Regions from separate parts of the Serpentinicella alkaliphila genome, predicted to be linked through region 1. Evidence: a T-box and tRNA genes for the amino acid it is inferred to sense, from the RefSeq annotation. Region 1 holds a T-box; the other holds one or more tRNA genes.
The links. The T-box of region 1 lies ahead of ileS (isoleucine--tRNA ligase). A T-box ahead of a tRNA ligase gene usually reads a tRNA of that ligase, here a tRNA-Ile.

Region 1 (15,849 bases):
GGATAAAGATGCTGCTTTTAAATATATGAATTACTGGAATGAGAATTGGAAAAAGTCTATTAAAACTATGATGGCTTTCCCAAAAGTAATAACAAATAATGAACTTTATGACATGCAAATAAAAAGCATAAACAATTATATTAGTTACAATAATAGTTTAATCGAATTTAATGAAAAATTACTTAAAGTTGGATATGACTGTATGGAAGAGACTATTGAAAAATATCAAAGTCTTATTGAAAAAGGATTACAGGATACCACCTTTGAAGACTTTTATACATTCTGGTGGAAACTAAATGAGAAAGCATATAAAGAATTATTTAACTCCAGTGAATTTATTGATTTAACTGATAAGGTAACTGAAGCAATAAATGAGTTTAAGTCAAATTATGAAAATATTATAGATATGCAATTGAATATGCAACCCTTTGCTACTAAGAAAGACCTAGAAGGGATTAAAGAAGTGATTGGAAAATCTAGAAAGAAATAAATTCAGCCTGTTTAATCAAAATTTTACAATAAAAATAAAGAGAAATATATGGGGCTGTCGGGAAATAATTAGCTAAAAAAACAAAAAAATTATAATTCAAAAAGGAAATCCTCCTGCAAATGTCGAATATACATTGTAGGAGGATTTTTGCACGAAAAAAAGATGGTATCTGACCCCCATCTTAATTTCGATTTGCTATTGCAACATTCGTGCAAAACAAAAAACATGTATAATTTTTATAACAAATTTTTTGAATTTGGGCAACTCCGAATTAATTATAATTTATACCAAATTGGTGTTCCATTAGATGATCCTGTACACGTAGTGAAACGTATTATGAAAGAGCTAGATTTCTCTAGTTTGTTAAATCAGTACAACAGATTGGGACGAAAAGGTTATAATAACCCCATCATGTTATTTTCTGTATTAGTCTATTCTGCTCTTAGCGGTGTAAGAGCAGTAGATAGAATTGTAGAGTTGTGTGCTAGAGACATTGCCTACATTTGGCTTGCTCAAGGCGAAAGGCCACAGCGCGATACTTTCTATGACTTCATCAATAACAAACTATCGAAGGACATTCTTAAGGATTTATATTATCAGTTCATGAGACGTCTCCAAAAGGAAGGTTTGGTCTCTCTTGAAGCTCTTTTTATAGATGGCACCAAAATCGAAGCAAATGCTAGTCGTTACACTTTTGTTTGGCGTGGTAGTCTAAATTACCACCTTGTAGTGCTACTATATGCTATTGAGAATGGCTACCACCTCGCTTGTTTTTTCAATTCAATTTTAACATAATATTTATTGATTAACGATAAATATCTATTATTAAATTAATTATTATATTATTATCGATATTTTCCATACCAATAAATATGAAAGGTAAATATGAAAGAGAAATTTTGATTTATACAGAAATACTCTCCTAATGATAATAGGATGAGTATTCATAATGGGAGGCTAAATAGAAATAAATAAATAAAAACAAAACTAAAGAGAAACCTAAAATGGTTTCTCTTTGTTTTGATTATAGGTTTTTTATTAAGGCATCTGCGAATTCAGAAGTTTTAAGTTCTGTAGCTCCATCCATCATTCTTGCGAAATCATAAGTTACGGTTTTATTAGCTATAGTTTTTTCTATAGAGCTAATTATTAAATCTGCTGCTTCGTTCCAGCCAAGATGTCTAAGCATCATTTCAGCTGATAATATTACCGAAGAAGGGTTAACCTTATCTAAACCTGCATATTTAGGAGCGGTACCATGAGTAGCTTCAAAAATTGCATGACCTGTCATATAATTAATGTTTGCTCCAGGTGCTATACCAATTCCACCTACCTGAGCTGCTAAGGCATCTGATATATAGTCACCATTTAAATTCATAGTAGCAACTACATCAAATTCATCTGGTCTAGTTAATATTTGTTGTAAAAATATATCTGCAATAGAGTCTTTTACAATAATTTTCCCAGAAGCCTCCTCTTGTTTTTGTGCTGCATCTGCTGCAGCTGTTCCTTCAGCATCTTTAATTTGATCATATTGGTTCCAAGTAAAGGTCTTATCGGCAAATTCAGTTTCAGCTAATTCATAGCCCCACTTCTTAAATCCGCCTTCAGTAAACTTCATAATATTACCCTTATGAACTAGAGTAACACTTTTTCTATTTTCAGTAATTGCATATTCAATGGCAGCTCTAATTAGACGTTTACTTCCTTCTTCAGAAATTGGTTTAATACCAATAGCTGAAGTTTCTGGGAATCTAATTTTCTTAACTCCCATTTCATTTTGAAGAAAGCCTATTACTTTTTTAACTTCATCAGTTCCTTTAGCATATTCAATTCCTGCATAGATATCTTCAGTATTTTCTCTAAAAACAACGATATCTGTCAATTCAGGACGTCTAACCGGGGAAGGAACCCCAGGAAAATATCTAACTGGTCTTAAACATACGTATAGGTCTAATTCTTGTCTAAATGCAACATTTAAAGATCTAATACCCTCTCCGATAGGAGTAGTAAGAGGCCCTTTAATAGCAATTATATTTTCTCTAACTGCTTCTAAAGTCTCTTCAGGAAGCCAATCTCCTGTTTGGTTAAATGCCTTTTCGCCCGCAAGTATTTCCTTCCATGCTATAGATTTAGTTCCAGCGTATGCTTTATCCACAGCTGCATCTATAACTCTTACAGAAGCTGCCCAAATATCTGGACCTGTACCGTCACCTTCAATAAAAGGAATTATTGGATGATTAGGAACATTTAATTTTCCATCTACTACAGTAATTTTTTCTGGATTACTCATAACTAACCCTCCAATCCTTGTTTAGTGTAATTTAATTTACCACCTGCAAGTAAAATATCAACGTCTCTTGAAGAACCATTGAATTTAACTTCAAAAGTTATATCTTTAGTTTTGTTATATACTTTAATATTTTTACCTTCTTTTAATGAAGTAACCAAGTCATTAATTACTAACTCATCCATTTGATCTTGTCCGTCATAATCCTTCTCATTAACAAGCTCTAAAGGTACAATACCGCTATTAATTAGGTTTGCCTTATGAATTCTTGCAAAGGTTTTAGTTATAACTACTTTAATTCCTAGGTGAAGTGGTGCTAAAGCAGCATGCTCACGGCTTGAGCCTTGACCATAATTGTCAGCCCCTAGAATTATACCACCATTATTTTCTTCACATCTTTTCCAGAAGTTTTCATCTATAGTACTGAAACAGAACTTAGAAAGATGAGGGATATTTGATCTAAATGGTAGTAATGCTGCATTTGATGGCATAATATCATCTGTAGTTATATTATCCCCAGTTTTTAAAACAATTTTACCCTCAACTGTATCTGTTAATGGTCCATTGATAGGGAATGGTTTAATGTTTGGTCCCATTTTAACAACAGATTTTTTACCTTCTTCAGAAGGGAAGATAAAGTAGTTTTTATCAGTATAATATTTTTCTGGCTCTTCTATTTTAATATCAATATTAGTATCTAAAGTTCTTGGGTCAACCATAGTACCTTTAATAGCAGCAATAGCAGCAAGCTCTGGACTAGCTAAATATACACTTGCACTATTAGTTCCACTTCTACCGTAGAAGTTTCTATTAAATGTTCTTAAGGAAACTGCATCAGTAGCTGGAGCTTGGCCCATACCTATACAAGGACCACAGGCACATTCAAGTATTCTTGCTCCGGCTTGTATCATGTCTCCTAAAGCTCCGTTGTCAGCAAGCATTTGAAGGATATTACTTGAACCTGGAGATATTCCTAGACTTACATCAGGATGAACTTTATTACCTTTTAATATAGCTGCAACCTTCATTAAATCGTTATATGAGGAGTTAGTACAACTTCCAATTAAAACCTGGTCTACTTTAGTACCCTCAAGTTGAACAATTGAATCAACTGCATCAGGACTATGAGGTTTAGCTAAAAGCGGTGGAATATCTGATAGATCTATTTCAATTACTTCATCATATACTGCATCATTGTCTGCCTTTAATTCCTGCCAAGCATCTTCGCGGCCTTGAGCCTTTAAAAATTCATATGTTGATTTGTCACTAGGGAAAATTGAAGTAGTTGCCCCTAGCTCTGCACCCATATTAGTTATTGTAGCTCTATCTGTAACAGAAAGTGATTCAACACCTTCTCCAGAGTATTCAATAATTTTGCCTACTCCGCCCTTTACTGTAAGCTTTTGTAGAACATAAAGGATAACATCTTTTGCTGATACCCATTTGTTAAGCTTACCAGATAATTTAATATTAACGATTTTAGGTACCTTTACAAAGTAGCTACCACTTGCCATACCAATTGCAACGTCAAGTCCACCAGTTCCGATGGCAATCATACCGATACCACCGCCGGTAGGGGTATGACTATCAGAGCCTATAAGGGTAGCTCCGGGTTTTCCGAAATTTTCCAAATGAAGTTGATGACAAATTCCATTCCCAGGCTTGGAGTAAACGATACCATATTTTGCAGCAGCAGTTTTAATGAATTCATGATCATCAGCATTTTCGAACCCTGCTTGAAGCGTATTATGGTCAACGTAGGCAACAGAAATATCAGTTTTTATCTCATCAATATTCATTGCTTCTAATTGAAGATAAACCATAGTACCAGTAGAGTCTTGAGTTAATGTTTGATCAACTTTAATCTCGATTTCTTCACCGGTTTTAAGATTTCCAGACAGAAGGTGGTTTTCAAGTATTTTGTAGGTTAAGCTTTTTCCACTCATATTATCAAGCTCCTTTAATATATTTTTAATTTTAAAATAAATTTAAATATTCAGTATATTTCGGACGGATTTTGGCTATTGTACAAATAGTAGATAGGGGCTACCCGTGTTTATATTATACCATAACAAAAACATTTATGTATTATTATACTGTTTATGTTCGTGTCAGTCAAGAAAATACAAGTTAAGAAACTAATAAATTACTTGACATTGTTTAAAATATAATTATATAATTTTCTTTGATAATAAAAATTAAATTAACTATAATACTATGATAGGGAAAGTAGTAAAAAGTCCGTTGACTACAGAGAGATAATCCTAGGTTGAGAGATTATTGTAACGTTTTTTATGAATATCACCCTTGAGTTTAAGAACTGAAAAAAAGTAAGTTCTTACGTTATAACATGCGTTAACTGTTTTAAGTGGCACATTTTGTGCAAAAAGGGTGGTACCGCGATTATTTCGTCCCTAAAGTAATTATTTGCTTTAGGGACTTTTTATATTTAAAAATTTAAAAAATGAAAGGATGAATATAATGGATGGATTTAAATCCTTATCAAATTTACCTGTAGCTGAACGGGAAAATGCAATAGGAGAAAAGTGGAATAAAAATAATATACTTGAAAAAAGTATTGAAAATCGTGAAGGAAAAGAGCAATTTGTATTCTATGAAGGACCTCCTACAGCAAATGGAAGACCTGGAATTCATCATGTTATTTCTAGAACATTAAAGGACTCTGTTTGCCGTTATAAGACGATGAAGGGGTACCAGGTTAAAAGAAAGGCTGGTTGGGATACTCATGGTCTTCCAGTTGAAATTGAAGTAGAAAAGCAATTAAAGCTGGCAAGCAAGTTAGATATCGAAAACTACGGTATAGCTGCATTTAATGACAGATGTAGAGAATCTGTATTTACTTATGAAAAGCAATGGAGAGAAATGACAGAAAGAATGGGTTACTCTATAGATTTAGATAATCCATATATTACATTAGATAACGACTATATCGAATCAGTTTGGTGGATATTAGATAAGTTCTTTAAAGAAGGATATATTTATGAGGGTCATAAAATTCTTCCTTACTGCCCTAGATGTGGAACTGGTTTAGCATCCCATGAGGTTTCTCAAGGATATAAGGAAATTAAGACCAATACAGTAATTGTTCCTTTTAAAAGAAAGGATGCGGATGAGTATTTCCTAGTTTGGACAACTACTCCTTGGACATTAGCATCGAACGTTGCTTTAGCAGTTCATCCGGAAGTAACATATGTAAAAGTTAAATTAGAAGACGGAAAAGTATATATTCTAGCAAAAGATTTAGCTAAAAAAGTTGTTGGTGAAGAATTTGAAGTTTTAGAGGAATTAAAAGGAAAAGACTTAGAGTATGTTGAGTATGAGCAATTAATGCCATTCGTTACTCCAGATAAAAAAGCCTTCTTTGTAACAAATGCTGAATTTGTTACTACAGGAGATGGTACGGGTATAGTTCATATGGCCCCAGCCTTTGGTGAGGATGATTACCAAGTTGGAAGAAGATATGACTTACCAGTACTTCAACCTGTAAATGAAGAAGGAAAATATACTGCTACTCCATGGGAAGGTCGTTTTGTAATTGATAGCGATGTAGATATTATCAAATGGTTACACGGAGAAGGAAAACTATTTAAAAAGGAAAAAATGGACCATAACTATCCACATTGTTGGAGATGTTCTACTCCACTTTTATATTACGGAAAACCAAGCTGGTATATTGAAATGACTAAACTTAAAGACAAGCTTATAGAAAACAACAATACGGTAAACTGGTATCCAGATTATGTGGGTGAAAAAAGATTTGGAAACTGGCTAGACAACTTAAACGATTGGGCTATTTCTAGAAGTAGATATTGGGGAACTCCATTGAATGTTTGGAGATGTGACTGCGGCCATACCCAATCAGTAGGATCTAGAAAAGAATTAATCGAAAAGGCTGTTGATAAATTAGATGAAACTGTAGAGCTGCATAGACCATATGTAGATGATATTAAAATAAAATGTGATACTTGTGAAGGTGTTATGACAAGAGTTACAGATGTTATTGACTGTTGGTTTGATAGTGGGGCAATGCCTTTTGCACAACATCATTATCCATTTGAAAATAAGGATAGTTTCGATAAATTATTCCCTGCGGATTTTATTTGTGAAGGTATTGACCAAACAAGAGGATGGTTCTATTCCTTATTAGCTATTTCAACATTTGTTATGGGTAAATCACCATACAAAAACGTATTAGTGAATGATTTAATTTTAGATAAAGACGGAAGAAAAATGTCTAAATCTAAAGGAAACACTGTAGATCCATTTGAGTTATTTGATAAATATGGGGCAGATGCTTTAAGATGGTATTTATTATACGTATCACCAGCATGGACACCTACAAAATTTGATATAGAGGGATTAAAGGAAGTACAAAGTAAGTTCTTTACAACCCTACAAAATGTATATACATTCTTTACTATGTACGCAAATACAGATAATATTGATCCAAATAGCTTCTTTATTCCATTTAATGAAAGACCAGAGCTTGATCAATGGATTTTATCTAAGTACAATAGCTTATTAGTTGAAGTAGAAAAAGAATTAAATATATTCGATTTAACAAAGGCAGTTAGAAAGATACAAGACTTTGTTAATGAAGACTTATCTAACTGGTATATTAGAAGGGCTAGAAGAAGATTCTGGGCTTCAGATTTAACGGATGATAAAAAGTCTGTATACAACACAACCTATGAAGTACTAGTAGGAGTTACTAAATTAGTTGCACCATTTGCTCCATTTATATCTGATGATTTATTCCAAAAGCTAACAGGAGAAGAATCAGTTCATTTAGCTGATTATCCTGAAGCCAATAGGGAGTTAATCAAAGCTGAAATAGAGGAAAGAATGGATTTAGTAAGGGATCTTGTAGGATTAGGAAGGGCCGCTAGAGCTCAGTCTAAAATTAAAGTTAGACAGCCACTTAAAAAAATCCTTATTGATGGAAAATATGAGGAGTTAATATCAGATTTAGTACCTTTAATTCAAGAGGAATTAAATATTAAAGAAGTATACTTCGAAAAAGATTTAAAAGACTTTATGGATTTCAGTTTAAAACCAAACTTTAAGGTAGCTGGTTCTATATTAGGAAGTAAAATAAAGCTTCTTGGAAATGCTTTAAATCAACTAGATGCTTCTGAAGTAGTACCTAAGCTAGAGGCAGGAGAAACTATAGAAGTTGAATTAGATAGTGAGAAAATACAAGTTCAAAAAGACTATGTAATGATTTCAATTTCTGCTAAGGAAGGCTTTATGGTAGAAATGGAAAATAACCTGTTTGTTATATTAGATACTACTTTAACAGAGGAATTAGTAAACGAAGGCTTTGCTAGGGAGTTTGTGTCTAAAGTACAACAAATGAGAAAAAGTAGTGGATTTGAAGTAACCGACCAAATCAAAATTGCTTTCAATGGTGATGAAGAGGTTACGAGGGCAGTTAATGAATACAAAGATTATATAATGCAAGAAACATTAGCCGTATCTATAGATAGTGTTCAAGTTGCTGAGCTAGAACAACAAAACTTAAATGAGCATATGACTGGCATTAAAGTAGAGAAAATATAAATAAAAAATAGACTCATGACTTTTAAAGATATAATATAGGGATAGATAGTTAAATTTAAACTGTCTATCCTATTTTTATGCCAAGTAATCAGAAAATCTAATGGAGTGGTAGTTAAGAGGGTTTTAAAAAAGATGTCTTAGGGGTATATTCCATGTGCTGAAAAAAGGTTGGTATTTATATTTTCAAATTATCTTTCTTTTATGAGTACATGGAATTAGTAATGAATAAAAAAGGAGAGACGATATGAGAAATATAAGGATGGAAGAGTCGGTGGAAGAGAGTCAATTACAGCTTCTGGAGGAGCTGGATTATATTAAACTTTTACAAAATATGAGCACTGAACTCATATGGGAAAATAATATTCAAATACTGTTTGAAAAAATTATGGATATAGCAATACAAATAATGAAATCGGATTTTTCCAGTATACATATGCTACACGAGGATAATGACAAACTTGAACTATTAGCTTTCAGAGGATTTAATGAAAAAGCAGCTAAGTTTTGGGAGTATGTATATATTGAGGATGCTAGATCTTTCTGTGGGGAGTCCTTACGAAGAGGAGGACGTATTATTGTACCAAATGTTAATGAATGTGAGTTTATAAAGGGTTCAGAAGATTTAGATATATACCTTAACACGGGTATTAATTCCGTACAGTCCACACCATTATATTCACGCAGCGGTAAGATGTTAGGCATGATATCTACTCATTGGAGAAAACCTCATCAGCCTTCAGACCGTGAATTGAGACTATTTGATTTACTAGCAAGGCAGGCAGCAGACTTAATCCAGCAAAAAAAATCTGAGGAAAAATTGCGTGAGAGTGAAAAAAGGTACAGAGAACTATTTGAGTTTACAAGTGATGGTTTTTTCTTAGGAAAAGTTATTTATGATCAAGAGAACAAACCTATTGACTATAGTTACTTAGCAGTAAATCCAACATTTGAGACAATCACTGGATTAAAACGAGAAGATATTGTGGGTAAGAGTAGCCTCGAACTTTGGAGTTCTAATAGAATTAATGTTATTGAAGATTTTAATTTAGTCGCAACAACGGGTATTCCAACTTCTTTCGAGAGGCACTTTGAACCGCTTGATAGTTATTTTCTATTTAAGGTTTTTTCACCTAAATCAGGGCTATTTGCCTGCCTTATTCAGGATATTACGGAACGAAAGAAAGCTGAAAATAAAATGAAATGGGAAAAAGACAAAGCAGAAATTCTTTATGAAGTTACAGATAAGCTTCTTGCAAGCACTAATCCTCAAGAAATAATTGATGAGCTTTGTATAAAGGTTATGAAATTCCTTAAGTGTGATGTATACATTAATTATTTAATCGACGAGGTTTATGGAAAACTTTTTATTAATTCATGTTCGGGGATACCTGAAGAGACTATTAGAGATATGCAATGGCTTGACTTTGAAACTGCTATTTGTGGTTGTGTTGCAAGCACTGGTAAGAGAATAATTGCAGAAAACATTCAAATATCCACCGATAGCAGATTAGATATTGCAAGGTCCTTTGGATTAAAGGCTCAAGTATGTCACCCATTGATGTGTCGAAATAAAGTAATAGGAACTCTATCCTTTGGTACAAGATTAAAAGGTATTTTTAATGAAGACGAAATAGCTTTATTGAAAGATGTTTCTGAGCATGTTTCAATTGCTTTGAGTCGAATAAGAACAGAGCAAATGTTGAGAAGGCAGCAGGAAATGTTAATACAGGCTGAGAGTGAGAAAAGAGAAGCTCTAGAAAAAGCCATGGATATGAAGGATGAATTTCTTTCCTTAGTATCTCACGAATTAAGAACTCCTATAAATGTAATCAATACAGCAGTTCAGGCCCTTAACTCTATCTACGCCGATGAAATGTCTGATAAAGTTAAGAAATATATAAGAATAATTAGACAGAACACCTTTAGACAATTAAGACTTGTAAATAACCTTCTTGATATTACTAGAGCGAATGCAGGGCTTATTAACATTAATAAAAACAATATAGATATAGTATTTCTTACAAAAGCAATTACTGAATCCGTATATCAATTTGCCAACCAAAAGGGAGTAGAATTGACATTTGTAACATCCGTTGATCAGGAGATAATAGGAATAGATGAAGAAAAATATGAGCGAATAATCTTAAACTTGCTATCTAATGCTATTAAGTTTACACCTAAGGGAAAGGCAGTAAAGGTAAGTGTACATTCTTCAATAGACAATATAAAGGTTGATATAGAAGATGAGGGAGTAGGTATTCCAGAAAGTAAGTTGGAGTTAATCTTCGAGCGTTTTGGACAAGTAGACAATTCCTTATCAAGACAGGCTGAAGGGGCAGGTATTGGGTTATCTCTAGTTAAAAATTTTGTAGAAGCATTAGATGGAAGTATAGCTGTGAAAAGCAAATTGGGTGTGGGCAGTACCTTTACCATGCTACTACCTAATAAGCAAGTAATAGAGGAAAGACATGAGAAACAAATGATAGATTTATTAGATAATCGACTTGTGCATGTTACGAATGTAGAATTTTCTGACATATACTTATAAGAGATAGTCGTATTAAAATATATATAGTAAAACTAGAAAGTAAGAATTATAAAGTATATGGATGTTTACTTCTATATTTACTAATAATTGACAACTACTAGGTCTACATATATACTGTTTGTATATATTGGGTACGGTAGTTGTTTTTCTGTATATAACTACAATTTGAATAATATTATATATTAGTAGGGGGGACTTAATATGGTAATGGAAATGATAACATTGACAATTGATAATGTAAAAACAGAAGTGCCGAAGAATTACACAGTGTTAGAAGCCGCAAAAACTGTAAATATAGATATTCCAACTCTTTGCTATTTAAAGGGAATAAATGAGGTAGGGGCCTGTCGTGTCTGTCTAGTGGAAGTTCAGGGTTTTAAATCCCTTCAAACTGCTTGTGTTCTACCAGTTCAAGAGGGAATGGTTGTTAGAACAAATACACAAAACTTAAGACAAACTAGAAGAGAAGTATTGGAGTTAGCATTAGCTAGTCATAATAGAGATTGTCTAACTTGTAATAGAAATACAAAGTGTGAGCTGCAGAACTTAGTGGAAGAACTAGACATCAAAGATGTGACATTTGAAAATAGAATGACTACAAGTATTATAGATGATAAATCAGAAGCTGTTGTTAGGGATAAAAGCAAATGTATTTTATGTGGAAGATGTGTAAATGTTTGTAGGGATGTTCAAAAGGTAGGTATACTTGATTTTACAAATAGAGGGATTAAAACTGAGGTTTCAACTGCATTTAATAAAAATTTAAATGAAACCCCATGTATTTACTGTGGTCAATGTATTGTTGCCTGTCCAGTCGGTGCATTAACAGAAAAGGAAGATATAGATAGGGTTTGGGCAGCTATTGAAGATCCTGAGGTACACGTGGTAGTTCAAACGGCCCCGGCTGTTAGAGCAGCTTTAGGTGAGGAGTTTGGATTACCTATAGGAACTAGAGTAACAGGGAAAATGGTTGCTGCTTTAAAAAGACTTGGATTTGATAAAGTGTTTGATACTAATTATGCAGCGGATTTAACTATTATGGAAGAAGGCCATGAGTTTTTAAATAGGCTTGAAAACAATGGAACTCTTCCAATGATTACTTCCTGTTCTCCTGGGTGGGTAAGATATTGTGAGTATAACTATCCTGACTTTCTTGAAAATCTATCAACCTGTAAGTCTCCACACCAAATGATGGGTGCTATAGTTAAGTCATATTATGCAGAAAAAAACAATATAGATCCTAGTAAAATATTTGTAGTATCTATTATGCCATGTACTGCTAAGAAGGCAGAATCTAATAGACCTGAGCTTCAAATTCATGGTTTAAAAGATGTAGATGCAGTTTTAACTACTAGAGAGCTTGCAAAAATGATTAAACAGTCCAGATTAAACTTCTTAAAATTAGAGGATGAGAATTTCGACATAGATTTAGGTGAATATAGTGGGGCTGGAGTAATTTTTGGTTCTACTGGTGGGGTAATGGAGGCTGCCTTAAGAACTTTAGTAGATGTACTAGGTACAGATGTTGAGAAATTAGAGTTTACAGAGGTTAGAGGTATAGAGGGTATCAAGGAAGCAGAGATAAATCTAGGTGGTAAAGATGTAAAAGTAGCAGTTGCTCATGGTACTGGTAATGCATCAAATCTGTTAGAAATGATTCGTTCAGGAAAAAAAGAATACCATTTTATTGAGATAATGGGATGTAGCGGTGGCTGTGTTACTGGCGGTGGTCAACCACATATAAGCGCTCAGGAAAAAATGGATAAGGATATAAGGGTGCTAAGAGCAAAGGCCTTATATGAGGAAGATCAGTTAAAACTATTCAGAAAATCCCATGAAAACCCTTTAATAAAAAAACTGTACGAGGATTATTTAGATAAGCCGAATAGTCATAAGGCCCATGATCTATTACATACTCATTATAGTTCAAGGGAAAAGTATGCTATTAAGGGAGAAGTAAAAATTTAGAAAATTCAAAAAACTCTTTCTGAACTTTAAAAGATTTGATATTATATTAAAAATCAACTAAATGAATCAGGTAGATAAAAATCTACCTGATTTTTTAAATAGGGAGGGAAAGAGAATGCAAAAAACTAAGCTACTGGATACTACTTTAAGAGATGGAGAGCAAACTGCAGGTGTGGTATTTTCAAAGGGAGAAAAGATTTACATTGCACAGATGTTAAATGAAGTAGGAATTGAACAAATTGAAGTTGGAATACCTGCGATGGGCAATGAAGAGAAAGATACAATTAAGGAAATAGTTAAGAAGAATTTATCAGCTAGCTTAATTGGTTGGAATAGAGGGAAAATTGAAGATATTCAGCATTCTATTGATTGTGGTCTGAATGCAGTGGCTATTTCAATCCCAACCTCAGATATACACATTAAGCACAAACTAAAGTCAAATAGAGAAAAAGTAATCCATATGATGATAACTGTTTTAGAGTACTCAAAAAAAGAGGGCTTGTATGTTTCTATAAATGCAGAAGATGCCTCTAGGACAGATGATTTGTTTCTATTAGAATTTTTTAAAGTAGCGGAACAATTAGGTGCGAATAGGGTAAGGATAAGTGATACATTAGGGATACTAAACCCGATAGATACTTTTAATAAAGTTAAATACTTCAAAGAAAATTTAAATATAGAAGTAGAGGTACATGCACATAACGATCTTGGAATGGCTACAGCTAATGCTATAGCAGGGGCCATGGCAGGGGCAGATTATTTAAGTGTAACTGTTAATGGTCTAGGAGAAAGGGCTGGAAATGCAGCTTTGGAAGAAGTTATTATGGCTTTGAAATACTCAGTAGGTGTTGATACGGATTATGATATGAGAAGATGTAAGGAGTTATGCGAATATGTTGCAATGGCAAGTAATAGATATATTCCAGATTGGAAAGCTATTACTGGAGAAAAAATATTTTGGCATGAGTCAGGTATACATGTGGATGGGATATTAAAAAATCCACTCACCTATGAGTTTATGAATTTTGAAGATTTAGGTTTAAAGAGAGGGATAATACTGGGAAAGCACACAGGAACTTCAGCAATAAAATATAAATTACAAGAGTTAACGAATGAAGTAGTAGATGATATTAGTTTGAGAAAAGTCCTAGAATTATTAAAAAGCAAGGCTATTTTTCTAAAACGAGCATTAAGTGATGAAGAATTATTAGATATTTATCAAAAATTATAAAAAATTATAAAAATAATTTTATAGAGTTTAATAGGTGAACCCTTTCTCAAATCTAGCTTATAGAGAGAATGGGTTTTTTTATGGAAAATTAAATTGAAAAAATATTCTGAAAATTGTTGCGCAAAACATAAGTCTGTGCTATATTATTAAAATAACGAACTATAAATTAAAAATATTAAACATAGTTCGCATTAATACGAACTATAAACAACTAAAAACATCGACATAGTTCAGTTATTTTAAAATCTATAATTTAAATATTAAATTTAAAGAAGGGGGTTTTTATTATGAGACAAATAGCTATTTATGGTAAGGGTGGTATTGGAAAGTCAACAACTACACAAAATCTTACATCAGCTCTAGGGGAGATGGGAAAGAAAATTATGATAGTTGGTTGTGATCCAAAGGCGGATTCTACTAGATTACTTTTAGGGGGTCTGTGTCAACAGACAGTTTTAGATACTTTAAGAGAGGAAGGAGAAGATGTTGAATTAGATGATATCTTAAAACCTGGGTTTGCGGATATTATGTGTGTAGAGTCTGGTGGCCCTGAACCAGGGGTAGGTTGTGCAGGTAGAGGGATTATTACTTCAATCAACTTATTAGAAAGTTTAGGAGCATATGAAGCAGACCTTGATTATGTTTTTTATGATGTATTAGGAGACGTTGTATGTGGTGGGTTTGCGATGCCTATACGTGAAGGAAAGGCACAGGAAATATATATAGTTGCCAGTGGTGAGCTAATGGCCCTATATGCTGCAAACAATATAGCAAAAGGTATTCAAAAATATGCTAAAACTGGAGGAACAAGACTAGGGGGAATTATCTGCAATAGTCGTAAAGTAGATAACGAACTTGAATTACTTCAAGCCTTTGCTAATGAATTAGGTACTCAACTTATTTACTTTGTTCCTAGAGATAATTTAGTACAAAGAGCTGAGATAAATAAGAAAACTGTTATCGATTATGATCCTACATCAGGCCAAGCAGATGAGTATAGAAATTTAGCGAGAGCTATAGATCAAAACAAAATGTTCGTCGTTCCAAAACCTATGGAACAAGACAGATTAGAAGAGTTAATGATAACCCATGGAATATTAGGGTAAGTGAGAATTCAAAAATTCTAAAAAACATTTTGTGGAAGCTACGCCTAACTAACACAAAAGAACTTTGAATTCTCACCCTTAATACTAACATAAAGTTACATTCTAATCAAATATTTGATTATTTAATAAAAGTTTAATTAATAGGTTTAATCGATTATTAAAAGGAGGAGTACGGAATGAAAATGATTAGAGCGATTGTTAGACCTGAAAAAACAGTTGAAATTCTCAAAGAGTTAAATGATGGAGGATTTCCTGCTGTCACTAAAATAGATGTAGTTGGACGTGGAAAGCAAAGAGGAATAAAAGTTGGGGATGTCTACTACGATGAAATCCCAAAGGAGCTATTAATGCTAGTAGTTGAAGATTTATATAAGGATGATGTTATAGATATTATAAAACGAGTTGGTAAAACTGGTCAAAAGGGTGCTTTTGGAGATGGGAAGATATTTGTGACAGAGGTACTAGAAGCTTATACCGTAAGTAGTGGAGACAAGAAGCTATAAGGGGGTTAAGGATATGAAGGAAATTATGGCAATTATTAGGATGAACATGGTAAATAGAACTAAAGAGGCTATTGCAAAAGAAGGTTATCCTGGCATTACCTGTCGCAGGGTATTTGGTCGTGGCAAGAAA
Region 2 (15,849 bases), 920 kb from region 1:
ACAGTTAATGCTGAAACTGAGAAGATTGAAAAATTGAAGTCCCTAGGAGTAGATGTAATTTTAACTAAAGATAAAAATGGACAAGTAGATTTAGAAGAACTAATGAACGAGCTAGGAGAAAAGAAGATTGATAGCGTATTATTAGAAGGTGGAGGTACTCTGAATTACTCAGCCCTAGAAAGTGGTATTGTAGATAAAGTAATGTATTTCATTGCACCAAAAATTCTTGGTGGTAGAGATGCAATAACCTCTATCGAAGGAGAAGGAATAGATAAAGTAGATGATGCCTTTAAGATAGATGATATATCGATTAAAAGGTTTGATAAAGATATTTTAGTTGAGGGCTATGTGAGAAAGGAAAGATGATTATGTTCACAGGAATTGTTGAGGAGATAGGACGTATTAAGCAGATACATAGAAGTGGCGATGGGGCTAGTATGATAATTGAAGCTAAAGAAGTTTTAAAAGAAGTAAAACTAGGGGATAGTATTGCTACAAATGGGGTATGTCTAACAGTAAATAAGTTTGATTCTACATATTTTCAGGTAGATATTATGGCCGAAACCATAAGAAATAGTAATTTAAAGTATCTTAAAGAGGGAAGCTTAGTAAATCTAGAAAGAGCATTAGCTGTTGGAGACAGACTTGGCGGACATATTGTTAGTGGACATATTGATGGAGTAGGGATAATACATCAATTTGAAAAAGAAGATAATGCAATTTGGATTACTGTTAAGGCTCCACCTGAAATTCTTAAGTATATAATTTTAAGAGGCTCTATAGCAATAGATGGAGTTAGCTTAACTGTTGCTTACGTAGATCATGAATGCTTCAAAATATCTATGATACCACATACTAAGGATGTAACTATATTAATTCATAAAAAAGTTGGAGATATGGTGAATTTAGAATGTGATATGATGGCAAAATATATTGAAAAAATGCTAAACATCACAATGATGGAAAACAAACCGCAGAAAAAAGATATTACTATGGATCTATTGAAACAAAATGGGTTCTTATCATAAGGAGGATTTATATGGGTTATCAATTTAATACAATTGAAGAAGCAATTGAAGATATAAGAGCAGGTAAGATGATAGTAGTAATAGACGATGAAGATCGTGAAAATGAAGGGGATTTAGTTGGAGCAGCAGATTTAGCTACTCCAGAAATGATTAACTTTATGGCTAAGTATGGTAGAGGTTTAATCTGTTTGCCAATGGTTGAAGAAAAAATTAAACAATTAAACTTGCCTCAAATGGTAACTAATAATACGGATGAGTATACAACTGCTTTTACGGTTTCCATAGACGCTAAGGAAACTACTACAGGTATTTCTGCACACGAAAGAGCTTTCACAATTAAGAAGGCAGTTTCAGATGATGTTAAGCCAGAAGATTTCAAAAGACCTGGTCACATATTTCCACTTTTAGCAAGAAGGGGTGGGGTTTTAGTAAGAGCTGGTCATACTGAGGCATCTGTAGATTTAGCTAGATTAGCTGGACTTGCACCTGCAGGGGTTATATGCGAGATCATGAATGAAGATGGTAGTATGGCAAGAGTTCCTGAACTAATTGAATTTGTTAAAGAACATAATTTAAAATTTATTACTATAGCAGATCTTATTGCATATAGAAGAAAAAATGAGCAAATTGTTAATAGAGTAACTGAAACTAAAATGCCAACTAAGCATGGAGAGTTTAAGATTGTAGGTTATGAAAATGCTGTAAATGGAGAACATCATGTAGCTCTAGTTAAAGGTGAAATTAATGGTGATGAACCAATCCTTGTAAGAGTTCACTCCGAATGTCTGACAGGAGATGCTTTTGGATCCTTAAGATGTGACTGTGGAGATCAATTTGCTGCTGCGATGAAAAAGATTAATGAGGCAGGTAAAGGAGTCCTATTGTATATGCGTCAAGAAGGTCGAGGTATAGGACTTATTAATAAACTTAAAGCCTATGCGCTTCAAGATGAAGGTTATGATACAGTTGAAGCTAATTTAGCCTTAGGGTTCCCAGCGGATATGAGAGATTATGGAGTTGGAGCGCAAATACTTAGGGATTTAGGGGTAAGAAAGATAAGACTAATGACTAATAATCCTAAGAAAATGGTTGGTTTATCAGGATATGATCTTGAGATAGTAGATAGAGAGCCTATTCAAACAAATCATAATGAAAGAAATGAGCATTATTTAAAAACAAAACAACAAAAATTAGGGCATATGCTAAAATTTAAGGAGGAAGAAAAATAATGAGAACTTTTGAGGGAAAATTAACTAGTAAGGATTTGAAATTTGGTATCGTTATAGGACGTTTTAATGAATTTATAGGGTCGAAGCTTTTAGATGGAGCATTAGATGCAATTAAAAGACATGGTGGTTCTTTAGATAATGTTGATATAGCTTGGGTTCCGGGTGCTTTTGAAATCCCATTAACTGCTAAAAAGATGGTTAAAACAAAAAGATATGATGCAGTAATATGTTTAGGGGCAGTAATAAGAGGAGCGACACCTCACTTTGAATATGTTTCTAGCGAAGTGACAAAAGGAGTAGCTTTAGTAGGATTAGAGGCTGAAATACCAACAATATTTGGAGTGTTAACAGTAGACACTATAGAGCAAGCAATTGAACGTGCTGGTACTAAAGCTGGAAATAAAGGCTTTGAGGCAGCTGTAACTGCTATAGAGATGGCAAATCTATTTACTGAAATTTAAGATTCGTACTTTAAATAATTCAATATGGAGAAAAGGGATACTAGCTCGTATCCCTTTTCTTGTCGGCAAATAAATCTAAAACTCCTTGAGTTAACAGTGGTAAACCTTTATAATAGGAGAGGGTTAATTATTTAACTAGCCTTATGGTTTAACTATAGACGGGGGGATGAAGATGGAAAAGGTAAGTAATGCGAAAGTTGTAAAGGAGAGAGAGGACGTGTTTGAAACAAATAAAGTTACAGAGTAAAATAAGTTCTTAGTGATATTAGGATACTCAGTTTTGTTACTGCTATCAGCATTTTTATTTAATAGTCCAGCAGAGATAATTGAAGGTATGATTAGTTTAACTAAAGCACCGAGTATACTTGTAACGGACTATATGGCCGTCGGAAATGTAGGGGCTGCGATCTTTAATAGCTCATTACTGATGGTTATAGCTACTTTGATTGCTAAGAAAAGCAAGGTGGATTTTAATGGACCGATTATCGCTGCAATTTTTACAATCGGAGGGTTCGCTCTTTTCGGAAAAAATACTTATAATGTATGGCCAATTTTACTAGGTGTACTTATCCATGCGAAAATAAAGGGAGAAAAATTTAGTAAATTTATAATTGTTGCTTACTTTGGAACAGCCCTAGGGCCTTTAATTAGTCAAATTACATTCGGATATGAACTTCCATTAGCAAAAGCTATATTTTTTGCTAATTTAGCAGGGTTAATTGTAGGATTAATTCTTCCTGCATTAGGGGCGCACTTCGTAAAATTCCATCAAGGGTTCAATCTATATAATATCGGTTTTACAGCTGGAATTGTAGGAACTTTTTTTATGGCACTCCTAAGATCCTTAGGTTTTGATAACCCAAGAACACTTTATTTAGCAGAAGGTTATAATAGGGTTTTAGGTATCTATTTAACAATTATATTTATTTCGATGATTATTTTAGGATATATTTTTAATAATAAAAGTTTTAGTGGTTATACTAGTTTAGTAAAGAGATCTGGTAGAGCCGTAACAGATTTTGTAGTATTAGACGGTTTCGGATTAACTCTTGTTAATATGGGTCTAGTTGGATTCATTACTATGGGATATATATTGGCAGTAGGTGGACAACTTAATGGTCCGATTATTGGTGGTATTTATACTGTAGTTGGATTCGGAGCTTTTGGTAAGCACTCGAAGAACATTATTCCAATTATGATTGGAGTTTATCTTGGAGCATTATTAAATGTATGGGACGTTAATGCAATTGGTCCTTTACTTGCTGCCCTATTCGGTACAACTTTAGCACCAGTAGCTGGTGAATATGGATGGAAGTTTGGAATTGTTGCAGGATTCATGCACATGGCCATGGTAATGAATGTAGGTGGACTACATGGTGGAATGAACTTGTACAATAATGGTTTCTCTGGTGGTATTGTTGCGGCAATATTAATACCTGTAATTGATGCATTTATGAGAAAGGAAGAATCTGCTTGAGGGAAAGATTAAAATCTATTAAAATAGTAGATGAACTAATCAACTACTGCTATAATTTAGGAATATCACAAATTCATGTAGATTTAGAGGACGTAGAAAGTGCTATAAAAATTACTGTTGAAGGTTTTTGTGATGGGATAGCAGAGGAAGAGCTTCAATCCCTTAATGATTTTTTAAGTATACCTAGGCAGGAAGAAGTAGAGGAATACTACTGGGAGCTGATAGGTGAGGGTAATAAAAATGAATTAGCCTTAGTTGGAATGGTTATTGACGACGGTCAAGCAATTTATTCTAATAAAAGGCTTAATATAACTGTATTATTGAAAAAGTAGTTTTACTTCTTTATTAGATGCTAAATAAAAGGGTAAGTAAAAAACTTATCCTTTTATTATTTAATTATGAATAAAGATTTAGTTTGTAGGGTATATTCCATAAATAGGGTGCCAATTATAGTTGACTTTGCTTAGCATAAATGGTATTATTATTTTCCGCCCTTTTGATAGGGGCTGGACGTTAAGTTAACAGGTAATGATTGTAATAAAAGGTTTGTTACAATAGGTTGACAAATGACATCAAAAATGATACTATAACTAAGTCGCTAAAACGACAAACACCGATAACAAAATTTAAAGCTCTTAAAAAAAAGAATTGACATAAGAAATCAAAAATGATATACTAGATAAGTCGCCAAAAGCGGCAGATAAAAAAGGTCTTTGAAAACTAAACAGTATAGAAAGCCAGCAAGAAAAAAAGCATCAAAAAGATGCAACCCAGAAATTTTTAATTAAGAGTTTGATCCTGGCTCAGGATGAACGCGGCGGCGTGCCTAACACATGCAAGTCGAGCGAGGAGGAGGAAGCTTGCTTCCAAATCCTAGCGGCGGACGGGTGAGTAACGCGTGGGCAACCTACCCTATGCAGGGGGATAACATTGGGAAACCAGTGCTAATACCGCATAAAGCCGATTAGGGGCATCCCTAAATGGTCAAAGAACTTCGGCATAGGATGGGCCCGCGTCTGATTAGTTAGTTGGTAAGGTAATGGCTTACCAAGACGATGATCAGTAGCCGACCTGAGAGGGTGACCGGCCACACTGGAACTGAGACACGGTCCAGACTCCTACGGGAGGCAGCAGTGGGGAATATTGCACAATGGGGGAAACCCTGATGCAAAGCAACGCCGCGTGAGCGAAGAAGGCCTTCGGGTCGTAAAGCTCTGTCCTAAGGGAAGATAATGACGGTACCTTAGGAGGAAGCCCCGGCTAACTACGTGCCAGCAGCCGCGGTAATACGTAGGGGGCAAGCGTTATCCGGAATCACTGGGCGTAAAGGGTGCGTAGGCGGCCAAACAAGTCAGGGGTGAAAGGCTACGGCTCAACCGTAGTAAGCCTTTGAAACTGTTTGGCTTGAGTGCAGGAGAGGAGAGTGGAATTCCTAGTGTAGCGGTGAAATGCGTAGATATTAGGAGGAACACCAGTGGCGAAGGCGACTCTCTGGACTGTAACTGACGCTGAGGCACGAAAGCGTGGGGAGCAAACAGGATTAGATACCCTGGTAGTCCACGCCGTAAACGATGAGTGCTAGGTGTTGGAGGGAGACCTTCAGTGCCGGAGCTAACGCATTAAGCACTCCGCCTGGGGAGTACGCTCGCAAGAGTGAAACTCAAAGGAATTGACGGGGACCCGCACAACGGCGGAGCATGTGGTTTAATTCGAAGCAACGCGAAGAACCTTACCTGGACTTGACATCCTTTAGACAGAACCTTAACCGGTTCCTTCTCTTCGGAGACTGAAGTGACAGGTGGTGCATGGTTGTCGTCAGCTCGTGTCGTGAGATGTTGGGTTAAGTCCCGCAACGAGCGCAACCCTTATCTTTAGTTGCCAGCACTTAGGGTGGGCACTCTAGAGAGACTGCCGGGGATAACTCGGAGGAAGGTGGGGATGACGTCAAATCATCATGCCCCTTATGTTCAGGGCTACACACGTGCTACAATGGCCGATACAAAGGGCAGCAAGAGAGTGATCTTAAGCAAATCCCATAAAGTCGGTCCCAGTTCGGATTGTGGGCTGAAACTCGCCCACATGAAGCTGGAGTTGCTAGTAATCGCGAATCAGAATGTCGCGGTGAATGCGTTCCCGGGTCTTGTACACACCGCCCGTCACACCATGGGAGTCGGAAGCACCCGAAGCCAGCTACTTAACCAGAAATGGAGAGAGCTGTCGAAGGTGAAGTCGATGACTGGGGTGAAGTCGTAACAAGGTAGCCGTATCGGAAGGTGCGGCTGGATCACCTCCTTTCTAAGGAGAAAAGCTTCTATACTGTTTAGTTTTGAGAGACCTTCGATGAAGGTTTTTTCAAAAAAGAAGTAATTTAATATGAAGCTCAGCTAATGCTGAGTACTTCAATTACACCAAATACGAGACTTGGGTAATTAAAGCATGTTCTTTGAAAACTGCAAAGTGAGAAATAAAGTTAAGTAAAGAAATTTACAAGCATCTTTTAAAGGTCAAGCTAGTAAGGGCAAAGGGAGGATGACTTAAGCATAAGGAGCCGAAGAAGGACGTGGTAAGTCATGAAAAGCTACGGGAGCCGCAAGCAGGCAAAGATCCGTAGATGTCCGAATGGGGAAACCCACTTGAAGTAATATTCAAGTATCTGCTAGTGAATAAATAGCTAGTAGAGGGGATACCAGGGGAACTGAAACATCTAAGTACCCTGAGGAGTAGAAAGAAAAATCGATTCCCTAAGTAGTGGCGAGCGAAAAGGGATAAGCCCAAACCGAAAGTTTACTTTCGGGGTTGAGGACATAGCAAAAAAGGAGAGGTATCGTAGTAGAAGATGACTGGAAAGTCAGGCCAAAGAGGGTAAAAGCCCCGTATACGAAACGAGAAGACTCTAAGCTATGATCCAGAGTACCACGGGACACGTGAAACCCTGTGGGAAGCAGGGGGGACCACCCCCCAAGGCTAAATACTACCTGGTGACCGATAGCGCATAGTACCGTGAGGGAAAGGTGAAAAGAACCCCGGGAGGGGAGTGAAATAGAACCTGAAACCCTTTGCTTACAAGCTGTGGGAGCACGTTAAAGTGTGACCGCGTACTTTTTGTAGAACGGGCCAACGAGTTATGATATGTAGCAAGGTTAAGGACTAAAGGTCCGGAGCCGAAGCGAAAGCGAGTCTTAATAGGGCGAAAGTTGCATGTCATAGACCCGAAACCGAGCGACCTACCCATGGGCAGGATGAAGCGGAAGTAAAATTTCGTGGAGGTCCGAACCAATTGACGTTGAAAAGTCACTGGATGACCTGTGGGTAGAGGTGAAATTCCAATCGAGCTCGGAGATAGCTGGTTCTCGCCGAAATAGCTTTAGGGCTAGCCTCGATTAAATGAGTTACGGAGGTAGAGCACTGAATGACCTAGGGGCCTTCACCGGTTACCAAAGTCTATCAAACTCCGAATGCCGTAAACTTAAGATCGGGAGTCAGACTACGAGTGATAAGATCCGTGGTCAAGAGGGAAAGAGCCCAGACCATCAGCTAAGGTCCCAAAGTATACGTTAAGTGGAAAAGGATGTGGGATTGCATAGACAACCAGGATGTTGGCTTAGAAGCAGCCATACATTTAAAGAGTGCGTAATAGCTCACTGGTCGAGTGATCCTGCGCCGAAAATGTCCGGGGCTCAAACGTATCACCGAAGCTATGGATGTAGAAATACATGGTAGGCGAGCGTTCTATGTGGGTAGAAGCTATACCGGAAGGAGTAGTGGACTGCATAGAAGTGAGAATGTTGGCATGAGTAGCGAGAGGCAGGTGAGAATCCTGCCCGTCGAAAGCCTAAGGTTTCCTGAGGAAGGTTCGTCCGCTCAGGGTAAGTCGGGACCTAAGCCGAGGCCAAGTGGCGTAGGTGATGGACAACAGGTTGAAATTCCTGTACCACCAAGAATCGTTTGAGAGAAGGGGGGACACAGGAGGATAGGTCAAGCGCACCGTTGGTTGAGTGCGTCTAAGCAGGTAGGGAGAAAAGGCAGGCAAATCCGCTTTTTCATAGATCCCGAGATGTGATGGGGAGCGAAAAATAAGTAGCGAAGTGACTGAATCCAAACTGTCGAGAAAAGCCTCTATCGAGATTTAAGGTGCCCGTACCGCAAACCGACACAGGTAGGCGAGGAGAGAATCCTAAGACGAACGGGAGAAGCATTGTTAAGGAACTCGGCAAAATGACCCCGTAACTTCGGGAGAAGGAGAAGGGGTCGGGATGTGTGAAGGCTTCGCGCCGTAAGCATAACCCGGCCGCAGAGAATAGGTCCAAGCGACTGTTTAGCAAAAACATAGGTCTCTGCTAAGTCGAAAGACGACGTATAGGGCCGACGCCTGCCCGGTCTTTGGAAGGTTAAGGGGAAGTGTTAGGGTTAAGCTCGAAGCACAGAACTTAAGCCCCAGTAAACGGCGGCCGTAACTATAACGGTCCTAAGGTAGCGAAATTCCTTGTCGGGTAAGTTCCGACCCGCACGAAAGGCGTAACGATTTGGACGTTTGTCTCAACAATGCACCCGGTGAAATTGTAATACCAGTGAAGATCTTTGGTTACCCGCGACAGGACGGAAAGACCCCGTGGAGCTTTACTGCAACTTGACATTGGATTTTGATACTACATGTACAGAATAGGTGGGAGACTAAGATACTAGGACGCCAGTCTTGGAGGAGTCGACGTTGGGATACCACTCTTGTATTATTGAAGTTCTAACCATGAGCCATGATCTGGTTTTGGGACACTGTCAGGTGGGCAGTTTGACTGGGGCGGTCGCCTCCTAAAGAGTAACGGAGGCGCTCAAAGGTTCCTCAAAGACGGTCGGAAATCGTGCGAAGAGTGTAAAGGCAGAAGGGAGCTTGATTGCGAGACAAACAGGTCGAGCAAGGACGAAAGTCGGACTTAGTGATCCGGCACCGAGTGGAAGGGCCATCGCTCAACGGATAAAAGCTACCCCGGGGATAACAGGCTTATCTCCCCCAAGAGTCCACATCGACGGGGAGGTTTGGACCTCGATGTCGGCTCATCACATCCTGGGGTGAAGTAGGTCCCAAGGGTTGGGCCATTCGCCCATTAAAGTGGTACGCGAGTCGGGTTCAGAACGTCGTGAGACAGTTCGGTCCTATCCGTCGCGGGCGCAGGAAATTTGAGAGGAGTTTGTCCTTAGTACGAGAGGACCGGGATGGACGTACCGGTGCACCAGTTGTTCCGCCAGGAGCACACTGGGTAGCTAAGTACGGAAGGGATAAGTCTTTGAAGGCATCTAAGCACGAAGCCCCCTCAAGATAAGATTTCCCACCCGAAAGGGGTAAGACCCCAGAGAGACTATCTGGTAGATAGGTCGGAGGTGTAAGTGCAGTAATGCATTAAGCTGACCGATACTAATAGGTCGAGGGCTTGACCAAAAAAGATGAAAGCTTTAAAATCTCACTTGTAGTTTTGAGAGAACACTCTCAATAAATCGTGACAATAGCGAAGGGGTCACACCTGTTCCCATACCGAACACAGAAGTTAAGCCCTTCAGCGCCGATGGTACTTGGCGGGCAGCCGCCTGGGAGAGTAGGTCGTTGCGGTTTAGATGTTCCAAAGTAGCTCAATGGTGGAGCAACCGGCTGTTAACCGGTAGGTTGGAGGTTCGAGCCCTCTCTTTGGAGCCATTTATATGCCGAGGTGGCGGAACTGGCAGACGCACAGGACTTAAAATCCTGCGGTCCTTCAAGATCGTACCGGTTCGATTCCGGTCCTCGGCACCAGTTTTAAATATGAAACTCGGCTATAGTATTACACTCACACTAAATCGGAGATTTAGGTGATTGCAATATCGCGGGGTGGAGCAGTTGGCAGCTCGTCGGGCTCATAACCCGAAGGTCGTAGGTTCAAGTCCTGCCCCCGCAACCATAAACTAGGCCCCTTGGTCAAGCGGTCAAGACACCGCCCTTTCACGGCGGTAACAGGGGTTCGATTCCCCTAGGGGTCACCAAATATGGGCGCATAGCTCAGCTGGGAGAGCACCTGCCTTACAAGCAGGGGGTCACAGGTTCAAGTCCTGTTGCGCCCACCATATTTTAAACAAGTGGTCCGGTAGTTCAGTTGGTTAGAATGCCAGCCTGTCACGCTGGAGGTCGAGGGTTCGAGCCCCTTCCGGATCGCCATTTTAAAACTAAATTAGAAAATATATTAATGCTGGCGTGGCTCAACGGTAGAGCAGCTGACTTGTAATCAGCAGGTTGTAGGTTCGATTCCTATCGCCAGCTCCATATATGCGGGTGTAGTTCAGTGGTAGAACTTCAGCCTTCCAAGCTGACCGCGAGGGTTCGATTCCCTTCACCCGCTCCAATAATATATACATGTGCCCATAGCTCAGCTGGATAGAGCAACGGCCTTCTAAGCCGTGTGTCCGGGGTTCGAATCCCTGTGGGCACGCCATGTTATAAATTTCAATGTTGGGATATAGCCAAGTCGGTAAGGCAACGGACTTTGACTCCGTCATTCTCAGGTTCGAGTCCTGATATCCCAGCCATATAAGTGATCCATTAGCTCAGTCGGTAGAGCACCTGACTTTTAATCAGGGTGTCCCGCGTTCGAGTCGCGGATGGATCACCATTTAGGAGAGGTGTCCGAGCGGTTTAAGGAGCTGGTCTTGAAAACCAGTGACTCCGAAAGGGGCCGTGGGTTCGAATCCCACCCTCTCCGCCAATAATGGAGAAGTACTCAAGTAGGCTGAAGAGGACGGTTTGCTAAACCGTTAGGTCGTGTATGCGGCGCGCGGGTTCGAATCCCGCCTTCTCCGCCATTATTATCCGGGTGTAGCGCAGTTTGGTAGCGCACATGGTTTGGGACCATGGGGTCGGGAGTTCGAATCTCTCCACCCGGACCATTTTTTAGTGAGGGCCTTTAGCTCAGTTGGTCAGAGCATCCGGCTCATAACCGGCAGGTCCGGGGTTCGAGTCCCTGAAGGCCCACCATATAACTTCATTATTTAATGGTATATATATGCCCAGATAGCTCAGTCGGTAGAGCAGGAGACTGAAAATCTCCGTGTCGGTGGTTCGATTCCGCCTCTGGGCACCATTTATTGCAAATAATTATTTCAAATTATTACCAAGCAATAAGAATTGACATAAGAAATCAAAAATGATATATTAGATAAGTCGCCAAAAGCGGCAGATAAAAAAGGTCTTTGAAAACTAAACAGTATAGAAAGCCAGCAAGAAAAAAAGCATCAAAAAGATGCAACCCAGAAATTTTTAATTAAGAGTTTGATCCTGGCTCAGGATGAACGCTGGCGGCGTGCCTAACACATGCAAGTCGAGCGAGGAGGAGGAAGCTTGCTTCCAAATCCTAGCGGCGGACGGGTGAGTAACGCGTGGGCAACCTACCCTATGCAGGGGGATAACATTGGGAAACCAGTGCTAATACCGCATAAAGCCGATTAGGGGCATCCCTAAATGGTCAAAGAACTTCGGCATAGGATGGGCCCGCGTCTGATTAGTTAGTTGGTAAGGTAATGGCTTACCAAGACGATGATCAGTAGCCGACCTGAGAGGGTGACCGGCCACACTGGAACTGAGACACGGTCCAGACTCCTACGGGAGGCAGCAGTGGGGAATATTGCACAATGGGGGAAACCCTGATGCAGCAACGCCGCGTGAGCGAAGAAGGCCTTCGGGTCGTAAAGCTCTGTCCTAAGGGAAGATAATGACGGTACCTTAGGAGGAAGCCCCGGCTAACTACGTGCCAGCAGCCGCGGTAATACGTAGGGGGCAAGCGTTATCCGGAATCACTGGGCGTAAAGGGTGCGTAGGCGGCCAAACAAGTCAGGGGTGAAAGGCTACGGCTCAACCGTAGTAAGCCTTTGAAACTGTTTGGCTTGAGTGCAGGAGAGGAGAGTGGAATTCCTAGTGTAGCGGTGAAATGCGTAGATATTAGGAGGAACACCAGTGGCGAAGGCGACTCTCTGGACTGTAACTGACGCTGAGGCACGAAAGCGTGGGGAGCAAACAGGATTAGATACCCTGGTAGTCCACGCCGTAAACGATGAGTGCTAGGTGTTGGAGGGAGACCTTCAGTGCCGGAGCTAACGCATTAAGCACTCCGCCTGGGGAGTACGCTCGCAAGAGTGAAACTCAAAGGAATTGACGGGGACCCGCACAAGCAGCGGAGCATGTGGTTTAATTCGAAGCAACGCGAAGAACCTTACCTGGACTTGACATCCTTTAGACAGAACCTTAACCGGTTCCTTCTCTTCGGAGACTGAAGTGACAGGTGGTGCATGGTTGTCGTCAGCTCGTGTCGTGAGATGTTGGGTTAAGTCCCGCAACGAGCGCAACCCTTATCTTTAGTTGCCAGCACTTAGGGTGGGCACTCTAGAGAGACTGCCGGGGATAACTCGGAGGAAGGTGGGGATGACGTCAAATCATCATGCCCCTTATGTTCAGGGCTACACACGTGCTACAATGGCCGATACAAAGGGCAGCAAGAGAGTGATCTTAAGCAAATCCCATAAAGTCGGTCCCAGTTCGGATTGTGGGCTGAAACTCGCCCACATGAAGCTGGAGTTGCTAGTAATCGCGAATCAGAATGTCGCGGTGAATGCGTTCCCGGGTCTTGTACACACCGCCCGTCACACCATGGGAGTCGGAAGCACCCGAAGCCAGCTACTTAACCAGAAATGGAGAGAGCTGTCGAAGGTGAAGTCGATGACTGGGGTGAAGTCGTAACAAGGTAGCCGTATCGGAAGGTGCGGCTGGATCACCTCCTTTCTAAGGAGAAAAGCTTCTATACTGTTTAGTTTTGAGAGACTTTGTCTTTCAATAACAAAAGATAAAAATTGGGCTCATAGCTCAGGTGGTTAGAGCGCACGCCTGATAAGCGTGAGGTCGGTGGTTCGAGTCCACTTGAGCCCACCAAACAAATGCCATCAAGTACCAATTGACATGAAGATAAAAAGATGGTAATATAGTATTCCGGCCAAAAGGCAGGAAGAACAAGTGTTCTTTGAAAACTGCAAAGTGAGAAATAAAGTTAAGTAAAGAAATTTACAAGCATCTTTTAAAGGTCAAGCTAGTAAGGGCAAAGGGAGGATGACTTGGCACCAGGAGCCGAAGAAGGACGTGGTAAGTCATGAAAAGCTACGGGAGCCGCAAGCAGGCAAAGATCCGTAGATGTCCGAATGGGGTCCCACTTGAAGTAATATTCAAGTATCTGCTAGTGAATAAATAGCTAGTAGAGGGGATACCAGGGGAACTGAAACATCTAAGTACCCTGAGGAGTAGAAAGAAAAATCGATTCCCTAAGTAGTGGCGAGCGAAAAGGGATAAGCCCAAACCGAAAGTTTACTTTCGGGGTTGAGGACATAGCAAAAAAGGAGAGGTATCGTAGTAGAAGATGACTGGAAAGTCAGGCCAAAGAGGGTAAAAGCCCCGTATACGAAACGAGAAGACTCTAAGCTATGATCCAGAGTACCACGGGACACGTGAAACCCTGTGGGAAGCAGGGGGACCACCCCCAAGGCTAAATACTACCTGGTGACCGATAGCGCATAGTACCGTGAGGGAAAGGTGAAAAGAACCCCGGGGGGAGTGAAATAGAACCTGAAACCCTTTGCTTACAAGTGTGGGAGCACGTTAAAGTGTGACCGCGTACTTTTTGTAGAACGGGCCAACGAGTTATGATATGTAGCAAGGTTAAGGACTAAAGGTCCGGAGCCGAAGCGAAAGCGAGTCTTAATAGGGCGAAAGTTGCATGTCATAGACCCGAAACCGAGCGACCTACCCATGGGCAGGATGAAGCGGAAGTAAAATTTCGTGGAGGTCCGAACCAATTGACGTTGAAAAGTCACTGGATGACCTGTGGGTAGAGGTGAAATTCCAATCGAGCTCGGAGATAGCTGGTTCTCGCCGAAATAGCTTTAGGGCTAGCCTCGATTAAATGAGTTACGGAGGTAGAGCACTGAATGACCCAGGCCTTCACCGGTTACCAAAGTCTATCAAACTCCGAATGCCGTAAACTTAAGATCGGGAGTCAGACTACGAGTGATAAGATCCGTGGTCAAGAGGGAAAGAGCCCAGACCATCAGCTAAGGTCCCAAAGTATACGTTAAGTGGAAAAGGATGTGGGATTGCATAGACAACCAGGATGTTGGCTTAGAAGCGACCATACATTTAAAGAGTGCGTAATAGCTCACTGGTCGAGTGATCCTGCGCCGAAAATGTCCGGGGCTCAAACGTATCACCGAAGCTATGGATGTAGAAATACATGGTAGGCGAGCGTTCTATGTGGGTAGAAGCTATACCGGAAGGAGTAGTGGACTGCATAGAAGTGAGAATGTTGGCATGAGTAGCGAGAGGCAGGTGAGAATCCTGCCCGTCGAAAGCCTAAGGTTTCCTGAGGAAGGTTCGTCCGCTCAGGGTAAGTCGGGACCTAAGCCGAGGCCAAGTGGCGTAGGTGATGGACAACAGGTTGAAATTCCTGTACCACCAAGAATCGTTTGAGAGAAGGGGGGACACAGGAGGATAGGTCAAGCGCACCGTTGGTTGAGTGCGTCTAAGCAGGTAGGGAGAAAAGGCAGGCAAATCCGCTTTTTCATAGATCCCGAGATGTGATGGGGAGCGAAAAATAAGTAGCGAAGTGACTGAATCCAAACTGTCGAGAAAAGCCTCTATCGAGATTTAAGGTGCCGTACCGCAAACCGACACAGGTAGGCGAGGAGAGAATCCTAAGACGAACGGGAGAAGCATTGTTAAGGAACTCGGCAAAATGACCCCGTAACTTCGGGAGAAGGTCTTAAGTGCCGGGATGTGTGAAGGCTTCGCGCCGTAAGCATAACCCGGCCGCAGAGAATAGGTCCAAGCGACTGTTTAGCAAAAACATAGGTCTCTGCTAAGTCGAAAGACGACGTATAGGGGCCGACGCCTGCCCGGTCTTTGGAAGGTTAAGGGGAAGTGTTAGGGTTAAGCTCGAAGCACAGAACTTAAGCCCCAGTAAACGGCGGCCGTAACTATAACGGTCCTAAGGTAGCGAAATTCCTTGTCGGGTAAGTTCCGACCCGCACGAAAGGCGTAACGATTTGGACGTTTGTCTCAACAATGCACCCGGTGAAATTGTAATACCAGTGAAGATCTTTGGTTACCCGCGACAGGACGGAAAGACCCCGTGGAGCTTTACTGCAACTTGACATTGGATTTTGATACTACATGTACAGAATAGGTGGGAGACTAAGATACTAGGACGCCAGTCTTGGAGGAGTCGACGTTGGGATACCACTCTTGTATTATTGAAGTTCTAACCATGAGCCATGATCTGGTTTTGGGACACTGTCAGGTGGGCAGTTTGACTGGGGCGGTCGCCTCCTAAAGAGTAACGGAGGCGCTCAAAGTTACTCGGCAAAGACGGTCGGAAATCGTGCGAAGAGTGTAAAGGCAGAAGGGAGCTTGATTGCGAGACAAACAGGTCGAGCAAGGACGAAAGTCGGACTTAGTGATCCGGCACCGAGTGGAAGGGCCATCGCTCAACGGATAAAAGCTACCCCGGGGATAACAGGCTTATCTCCCCCAAGAGTCCACATCGACGGGGAGGTTTGGCACCTCGATGTCGGCTCATCACATCCTGGGGTCAAGTAGGTCCCAA

Region 2: it encodes a tRNA-Ile, which carries the amino acid that the T-box ahead of ileS (isoleucine--tRNA ligase) is inferred to sense. The anticodon was not compared.

Annotation. Positions count from the first base shown of each region.
Region 1 covers NZ_CP058648.1:444,563-460,411, reverse strand. The annotation lists gene HZR23_RS02390 (poly(R)-hydroxyalkanoic acid synthase subunit PhaE) at 1-490, shown strand, start outside; partial or broken gene HZR23_RS02385 (transposase) at 653-1,075, shown strand; gene icd (NADP-dependent isocitrate dehydrogenase) at 1,515-2,783, opposite strand; gene HZR23_RS02375 (aconitate hydratase) at 2,786-4,726, opposite strand; T-box leader at 4,989-5,199, shown strand; gene ileS (isoleucine--tRNA ligase) at 5,262-8,363, shown strand; gene HZR23_RS02365 (sensor histidine kinase) at 8,608-10,911, shown strand; gene HZR23_RS02360 (NADH-dependent [FeFe] hydrogenase, group A6) at 11,113-12,879, shown strand; gene nifV (homocitrate synthase) at 12,995-14,110, shown strand; gene nifH (nitrogenase iron protein) at 14,398-15,216, shown strand; gene HZR23_RS02345 (P-II family nitrogen regulator) at 15,393-15,719, shown strand; gene HZR23_RS02340 (P-II family nitrogen regulator) at 15,733-15,849, shown strand, end outside.
Region 2 covers NZ_CP058648.1:1,363,935-1,379,783, forward strand. The annotation lists gene ribD (bifunctional diaminohydroxyphosphoribosylaminopyrimidine deaminase/5-amino-6-(5-phosphoribosylamino)uracil reductase RibD) at 1-366, shown strand, start outside; gene HZR23_RS06945 (riboflavin synthase) at 369-1,028, shown strand; gene HZR23_RS06950 (bifunctional 3,4-dihydroxy-2-butanone-4-phosphate synthase/GTP cyclohydrolase II) at 1,040-2,257, shown strand; gene ribH (6,7-dimethyl-8-ribityllumazine synthase) at 2,257-2,718, shown strand; gene HZR23_RS06960 (DUF1576 domain-containing protein) at 2,978-4,195, shown strand; gene HZR23_RS06965 (hypothetical protein) at 4,192-4,527, shown strand; rRNA gene HZR23_RS06970 (16S ribosomal RNA) at 4,976-6,490, shown strand; rRNA gene HZR23_RS06975 (23S ribosomal RNA) at 6,698-9,626, shown strand; rRNA gene rrf (5S ribosomal RNA) at 9,681-9,797, shown strand; tRNA gene HZR23_RS06985 (tRNA-Asn) at 9,804-9,878, shown strand; tRNA gene HZR23_RS06990 (tRNA-Leu) at 9,886-9,974, shown strand; tRNA gene HZR23_RS06995 (tRNA-Met) at 10,044-10,119, shown strand; tRNA gene HZR23_RS07000 (tRNA-Glu) at 10,127-10,201, shown strand; tRNA gene HZR23_RS07005 (tRNA-Val) at 10,207-10,282, shown strand; tRNA gene HZR23_RS07010 (tRNA-Asp) at 10,297-10,373, shown strand; tRNA gene HZR23_RS07015 (tRNA-Thr) at 10,404-10,478, shown strand; tRNA gene HZR23_RS07020 (tRNA-Gly) at 10,484-10,557, shown strand; tRNA gene HZR23_RS07025 (tRNA-Arg) at 10,571-10,647, shown strand; tRNA gene HZR23_RS07030 (tRNA-Gln) at 10,666-10,741, shown strand; tRNA gene HZR23_RS07035 (tRNA-Lys) at 10,749-10,824, shown strand; tRNA gene HZR23_RS07040 (tRNA-Ser) at 10,829-10,917, shown strand; tRNA gene HZR23_RS07045 (tRNA-Ser) at 10,923-11,014, shown strand; tRNA gene HZR23_RS07050 (tRNA-Pro) at 11,022-11,098, shown strand; tRNA gene HZR23_RS07055 (tRNA-Ile) at 11,110-11,186, shown strand; tRNA gene HZR23_RS07060 (tRNA-Phe) at 11,217-11,292, shown strand; rRNA gene HZR23_RS07065 (16S ribosomal RNA) at 11,469-12,983, shown strand; tRNA gene HZR23_RS07070 (tRNA-Ile) at 13,054-13,130, shown strand; rRNA gene HZR23_RS07075 (23S ribosomal RNA) at 13,278-15,849, shown strand, end outside.